Regions from separate parts of the Paeniglutamicibacter sp. MACA_103 genome, predicted to be linked through region 1. Evidence: riboswitches for the same ligand, from Rfam matches in the RefSeq annotation. Region 1 holds a riboswitch; the other holds the start of a gene.

Region 1 (3,403 bases):
GCGGACCAGGTTCTTCACGGGGGCCTGGCGGTGCGAGGTTCCCAAGAGCTGCGTTCCCGCGTCGACGAGTGCCTGGACCTGCTCGGGGCGGACCTTGGAGGGTCCGGCGCCAAATCGGCCGTCGACGGGCAAGAGGTCTTGGGGAATAGTCACGCCGGTGCTCATGTTGCTCCTCATAAGGGGGTTTTACGCTTTGACACTTCCGCTGCCGCAAACCAATGCGCATTGAGGGTGCCCAGTGGTTCAATAATCTCGCACTCCGGGGCCCAATGTGTAATAGCGAGACGCCAATGTGAACGCGGGTAGAGTGAAAGCGTAGTGAACTCTTGTAACAATCAACCCATGCGGGAGCTGCAAACGTGTCAGATTTGATCGATACCACCGAAATGTACCTGCGCACCATCCTGGAACTCCAGGAGGAGGGCATCATTGCCCTGCGCGCGCGTATTGCCGAGCGACTTGGGCATTCCGGGCCCACGGTCTCGCAGACGGTGGCCCGCATGGAACGCGACGGGCTGGTCGTGGTGACCACCGACCGCCACCTCGAACTGACCGAGCACGGCGCCGAGGTAGCCACCGGCGTGATGCGCAAGCACCGCCTGGCCGAGCGCCTGTTGGCAGATGTCATTGGCCTGGAGTGGGAGTACGTCCACGAGGAGGCCTGCCGTTGGGAGCACGTGATGAGCGAGCGCGTGGAGCAGCGGCTGTACAAGTTGCTCGGTGCGCCCGAGGCCTCTCCCTATGGAAACCCGATCCCCGGGCTCGAGACGTTGGGAGGCCCGGGGCTGGCGGAAATCTCCGTAGGTGTCCAAAGTCTCGATTCGGCCCTGATCGACGGAAACCTGGGCCCTGTCCGGGTGGAGCGCCTGGCCGAAACGATCCAGGTGGAACCCGAGCTGCTGGTCCAGCTTGATGAGGGCGGCATCCGCCCGGGTGCCCTAGTCACCTTAGAAAGGGCCGGAGAATACGTGGTCGTTCGGGTGGAGGGAATCGAGGGCGCGCTGGAGCTTCCGACCGAAGTCAGCGCCCACGTGTTTGTCCGCCGCATGGATTGATAACGGAATTGTAACTTTGGCATAAATCCCGGTAGTGTTTTGCGTTGGGTTGCACTTAGGTAACCTAGTCCCGATCCGATTCGCATAACCCTGCCGGCGGATCGCGGAGTCAGAATTTTCGGTAGGGGCGGAGGACCCATTCAACCGTTCCTGGTCTTGGACCATGGATCTTGGGGTGAAGCTGAGTCCGCCTTGGTGGGCTCTGCCGAGTTGATCTCATGACTCGAATCCGACAGCTAACTTCGCAGGCGATACATGAGAGGTTGACATTTGACTCAGCAGCACACCGCCGGCCGCCGTCGTGCGTCCGGACCCGTTGATGCTTCGCCTGCTGAAGGTTCACTAGAGCAGATCGTGGACACCGCATTGAGCGGTGAAACCACCACCCGACGTGCCGGTCGACGCGCCCTGAGCGTGGTCCCGGATTCCGTCGAGTCCCCTGAAGCCACGCAGTACACCGGCCGACGCTTTGTGGCCGGCCTGCGGTACGGCGTATCTCCGGACGCGGCAGCCATTGCCGCCACCGAGATCCCCGCCGCTCTTGCCGCGACCGCCGCACCGGTTGCCGCTCCGGTCGAGGCCGACGAGCTGGACAACGTCCTGAAGCTCGCGCCCCGGACACCGCGCACCCGCCTCGGTTTCACGCACAAGCTTGCCGCAGTCGCGGCCGTTTCCGGCCTGGCGTTCGCCGCCGCCTCACCCGCGAAGGATGCCGAGACGGCAACCGCGGGCACCGAGCGCGTGGCCCAGTCCGTCGTGGTCGACGTCAAGGCACCTGCCGGTGAAGAGGTCAAGATCGAGCGCGCCTCGGTGACCAGTGAATTCACCAAGGAAGACCAGCTGGCAACGATCATGACCGCTGCCGGCGGAGACGTCACCAAGATCGCCGCCGGCGGAGTGCTGGCACAGCCGGTGGACAACATCCGATTGACGTCGCGCTTCGGCCACCGCAAGAATCCAACAGGCCCGGGGTACATGAACCACAACGGCCTGGACTACGCCGTTCCGATGGGCACCCCGATCAAGGCCAGTGCCGCCGGAACCGTCGTGCAGGCCGCCTGGGCGGGCCACTCCGGCTTCCGCGTGGAGATCGACCACGGCAACGGCTTGCACACCAGCTACAACCACAACTCGGCCCTGAAGGTCTCCGTAGGACAAAAGGTCAAGCGTGGCGAGGTCGTCTCCTTGAGTGGCAGCACGGGCAACTCAACCGGTCCCCACCTGCACCTCGAGGTCATCGTCAACGGCAAGTGGGTAAACCCCGAAGGCTGGTTATAACGGCAATTGTCACCGTTCCGTGATCAGAACGTGACTTTTGGATTCGCTTCATATATTCTAAGTAAGTGATCAGGGAACAACCCTGCTCGCCGCCGCGGGAAGTGCCGAGCACTGCCAGCCCACGGTGTCCGTTCAAAACTCGTTTGGCAGTGGCGGGGGACCCACATTTCGGTTTCCGTACAGGAAGCCTTGGGGTTAAGTAGTTCGGCCTGGCGGCCGGATTGCCGAGTGACTCCCACTCGAACCCGACAGCTCACCTCGCAGGCATCAGGAGAGGCATTACTACGTGACTACACGTCAAGCATTGGGCCGCCACCGCGCGACCGCAGTTCGGACCAACCCGCTAGAGTCCATCTCGAAGGCAGTCGCCTCGAACGCTGGATCGGTTGGCCGCCAGGCCGCAGTCATTGCAGCCGCATCGGGTCTCGTACTGACCCTCGGTGTTCCGGCAGCTCAGGGAAACGTTTCCCGCGATGCAAGCGCGGTTCCCGTTGAAGGCCTTTCCGCAGAGCGCGTAGCCGTCAAGGCCGTTTCGGTCTCGGCTTCCAAGGCCAAGGACCTGAGCATCGAACGCGCAGCGTTCACCTCCAAGCCCGCGCCGGCCCCCGTGGTCATCGCAGTGGCCAACGAGGTCTCCACGCGTTCCAACGACACCGCTCCGGTGACTCGTTCCAGCAACAACTCGGACGCCAGTGCGCCGATGACCCGCTCGAACCGCGATTCCGCACCGACGACCTCCGCGGCCCCCAAGGTCAAGAGCGACTCGATGAACACCGCCAACCTCTCGGGTATTGCGGCAACCGCAGCCAAGTACGTGGGCGTTCCGTACGTATGGGGCGGCAGCACCCCCTCGGGCTGGGATTGCTCCGGCTTCGTCCAGTACGTTTACGCGCAGCACGGCATCAACATTGCCCGCGGCACCTCGGCTATCCGCGCCTCGGGCCAGTTCGTCCGCACCAGCTCCCCGAAGCCGGGCGACCTGGTCTTCCAGAACGGTGGCGGCCACGTCGGCATCTACCTCGGCGGCGGCAAGATGATCGGTGCACAGAACCCGACCGTCGACACCATCC
Region 2 (3,403 bases), on a different contig from region 1:
TGCCGCACTAGGAAACGCGAATCACGTCGTTCGATGGTGTGGGAAGCTCGCGATCCGTCGGCGTTCGTCTGGCCATTGCCGTGGCGATCCGGATCGTTTCAGCGGTGTAGGACGCCTTCTTTAAACATGATGGAGTCCGCCACCGATCGGCGTGGCTTTGTTGTTACAGCCAGCCCTCGGGGTTTACCCATTCGCCGTTGACGATGACTTCGAGGTGCAGGTGGGGACCGGTCGAATTGCCCGTGCTGCCCGCAAGCGAGACGACTTCGCCGCGCGCGACTTTTTGACCCACGGATACCTTGAGGGCCGAGTTGTGGTTGTAGCTGGTGTGCAGGCCGTTGCCGTGGTCGATCTCCACGCGGAAGCCGGAATGGCCGGCCCATTCGGCCTGGACGACGGTGCCGCCTGCGGCAGCCTTGATCGGGGTGCCCATGGGCACGGCGTAATCCAGGCCGTTGTGGTTCATATAGCCGGGGCCCGTCGGGTTCTTGCGGAAACCGAAGCGGGAGGTCAGGCGGATGCTGTCCACCGGCTGGGAGAGCCTGGTGACTTTTCCTTCGTCAGCGCTGATGGCGGGCGCCGGCTTGGTTTCCTTGGCGACCTTTCCGGCGGCAACGGTGACAACTGGTGCCGGCTTGGCTTTCTTGACGTACTTGCTGGTCACCGAGGCGCGATCGACCGTGAGCTTGTCGTTGGCCGGGGCCTTGACATCCGCGACGGCGGTCTGTGCGACGCGCTGGGGTTCCGGGGCAACTTCCTCGGCTTCCTGCGCGGGGGCGGCGACGAATGCCAGGCCCGATACGGCGGCGACTGCGGCGAGCTTGTGCACCAACCCAAGTCGAGGGCGCCGGGGCCGGGTCGCGACCTTCAGGGAGTTGTCCGGGTCGTCGGCTTCGGCAGGCATCGCCATGGATGCCGGGTCCGGGGACGCTCCGTAGCGCAGGCCCGCCACAAAGCGGTGGCCAACATACTGCTGGGTATCAGTGGTCTCGGCTGAATCCGGGACCGCGCTCAGGGCGCGTCGGCCGGGTCGTCGGGAAGTGACTTCGCCGCTCAGTGCGGTGTCCACGATCTGCTCTAGTGAACCGTTGGCAGGCGAAGCGTCAACGGGGCCGAGCGCGCGGCGGCGGCCGGAATTGTGCTGCTGGGTCAAATGTTTACCTCTCATGTATCGCCTGCGAAGTTAGCTGTCGGATTCGAGTCATGAGATCAACTCGGCCGAGCGCGCCTGGACGGACTCGGCTTCACCCCAAGATCCGTGGTCCAAGACCAGGATCGGTTGAATGGGTCCTCCGCCCCTACCGAAAATTCTGACTCCGCGATCCGCCGGTAGGGTTGTGCGAACCGGATCGGGGCTGGGTTGCCTAATAGCAACCTGACCTAAAACCCTACGAGGGTATATATAAAAGTTACAATTCCGTTATCAATCCATGCGGCGGACGAACACATGGGCGCCGAAGTCGGTCGGAATCTCCGGCGCGCCTTCGATCCCTGCGCCAGCAGAATGACTTAGAGTGGCCTCTTTTCAGGGTGACTAGGCCCCCGGGCGGATGCCGCACTCGTTGGCCTGCGCCAATAGCTTGGGTTCCACTTGGTTGATTTTGGGCTGATGAGCGCCCAGGGACTGCATCTTGAACGTGACCAAGAATACGGTCGGCCCGGGGTCTGCGGCGGGGCTGATGCTCCCGTTCAGGTTGGTCGACGGGCCGAACCGCCCACCACGACCCACTAAATCAGCAGGGTCCTATCACGGTGTGGACGATGTGGCTCCCAGCCAGGGTCTGGGGCCAGGATCCCAGTGACGCGCGCCATGATGATCGTGATTTGGACGAAGGCAAGCGCGCGGGAACTGAGCGCCGGAGGGCGCGACGTCAGGGCCGCCCTTCCAAGGATTGGGACTGGAGGCTCCCGGGCCGGGCTGTTAGTGGTGGGTGGGTAGTCGCCTCAGGGATAGGCTGACCCATGATTGACACGGGACTTACCGCAAGCATGCGGCCCCTTCTCTCATCACCAGGAGCAGAGTATGCCGAATTCCCCCTTCGAGTACTGGCAAAGGGTTCGTGCGGAGCGACGTGCAAAGGCCGCCCACCGCCTCGGCCTGCGCGAACGACCTTCCGACGGGTTGGTCGTTCACCGGCACCTCGCCCGACTGCGCCGCCCGCCGTTGGCAGGTACCAGCGGCGGGCTGACTGCGGTGATGGGCGCGGTACTGCTCGTGTCAGGGCAGCCGGATTATGTTGACCGGTTCGCCCCTGTCTGGGCGCCGCTCGTAGGTGGAATCCTCGTCATCCTTGCCTCCGCATCGGTCCGGTTCTGCAAGCCATTGTGTGTTTTGGCGACGGTATTCCTGGGGCCGCCCGCGGTCGCGCTCGTGTTCCACCTGCTGCGTGCGGTGGGGGCGATCCCCTTTCCGGTGGACCTGTTTTCGATGCTGGTCTCCCTCGCCGCCACCGTCACGATCATTGCCGCATGGCTCCAGTGGAGCCCACTGCGCACGGGCACCGGCTTTCCCCTGGAGACTCCCAGATGGATTGCCCTGCTCGGCATCACCGTTGCCCTGATCTATCCCGGACTCAAGACACTCTGGGTTGCGGGTGGAACGTGGCTGGCCCCCGCGGGCTCCCACTCAGTGGATGGGGCTTACCTCGCGCCGGTGGCACTTGCCGTGATGGGGACGGCGGCGACGGCGGTGGCCTTGCGGTGGTGGCGGCGAGATGCCCCGCGGTGGGCACACCCCACTGCAGCTGCCGGGGGCTTGACGCTGATCGGGCTCGGCACCGCGGGTCTCCACTCATCGCTTGCCCACGCGTCGGACGAGGGTCCCTTGCTGGGTGTGCTCGTCTACGGAGGGTGGCTGATCTGGGGACTGGCGACACTTGGAGTCGCAGCACGCCTGTCGCACCGTCGCACGGACCCACACCGAACCTCTTCGACTGTGCGGTGACGGCCATACGATTCGGTTCGACGGACTTCGGCGGGGAAATGGCGCGGGTGCTTACGCCAGCCCGCAAACGGCGGCGACAGATCTTGGGGTTTAAACCTCGGGGGACCTGGCTCGAAATTGTTAGCCGCCGCCTGGTGCGGCCACCCGGTAACGCTCGTCCAGATCGCGGACGCGGTGGTACGGGTCATTCCATTGCCCGTACTCGCTGTGCAATCCTTCGGTTGAAATGCGCTCGGTGTTTGGACTGTCATCTTCACCGGACCGTCAATTCGAGGCAAACGCCCATGCTGGGCACAACAAAAGGAAGCCGAGCCGCTTTTCGGCGGCTCGGCTTCCTGTTGTTGCGGGCGGATTTCGTCAGCGGAACCAGGTCCCGCGGCGGCCGCGACCTAGCCCTTGCTCCATTGGCCTCGGGTGGCCACGTACGATGCCGTGGCGCAGGGATCGGGCGCGTAGGGC

The links. Region 1 has a riboswitch for cyclic di-AMP ahead of ACIPVK_RS06730 (M23 family metallopeptidase). Riboswitches for the same ligand answer to the same signal wherever they lie in the genome.
Region 2: it holds a riboswitch for cyclic di-AMP, as region 1 does, so the genes downstream of both, ACIPVK_RS02660 (M23 family metallopeptidase) here and ACIPVK_RS06730 (M23 family metallopeptidase) in region 1, are expected to answer to the same signal.

The regions. Positions count from the first base shown of each region.
Region 1 covers NZ_JBIXLN010000010.1:49,210-52,612, forward strand. The annotation lists gene serC (phosphoserine transaminase) at 1-165, opposite strand, end outside; gene ACIPVK_RS06725 (metal-dependent transcriptional regulator) at 360-1,055, shown strand; cyclic di-AMP (ydaO/yuaA leader) riboswitch at 1,148-1,322, shown strand; gene ACIPVK_RS06730 (M23 family metallopeptidase) at 1,410-2,333, shown strand; cyclic di-AMP (ydaO/yuaA leader) riboswitch at 2,453-2,614, shown strand; gene ACIPVK_RS06735 (C40 family peptidase) at 2,620-3,403, shown strand, end outside.
Region 2 covers NZ_JBIXLN010000003.1:166,938-170,340, forward strand. The annotation lists gene ACIPVK_RS02660 (M23 family metallopeptidase) at 164-1,168, opposite strand; cyclic di-AMP (ydaO/yuaA leader) riboswitch at 1,157-1,331, opposite strand; gene ACIPVK_RS02665 (hypothetical protein) at 2,024-2,944, shown strand; gene ACIPVK_RS02670 (hypothetical protein) at 3,334-3,403, opposite strand, start outside.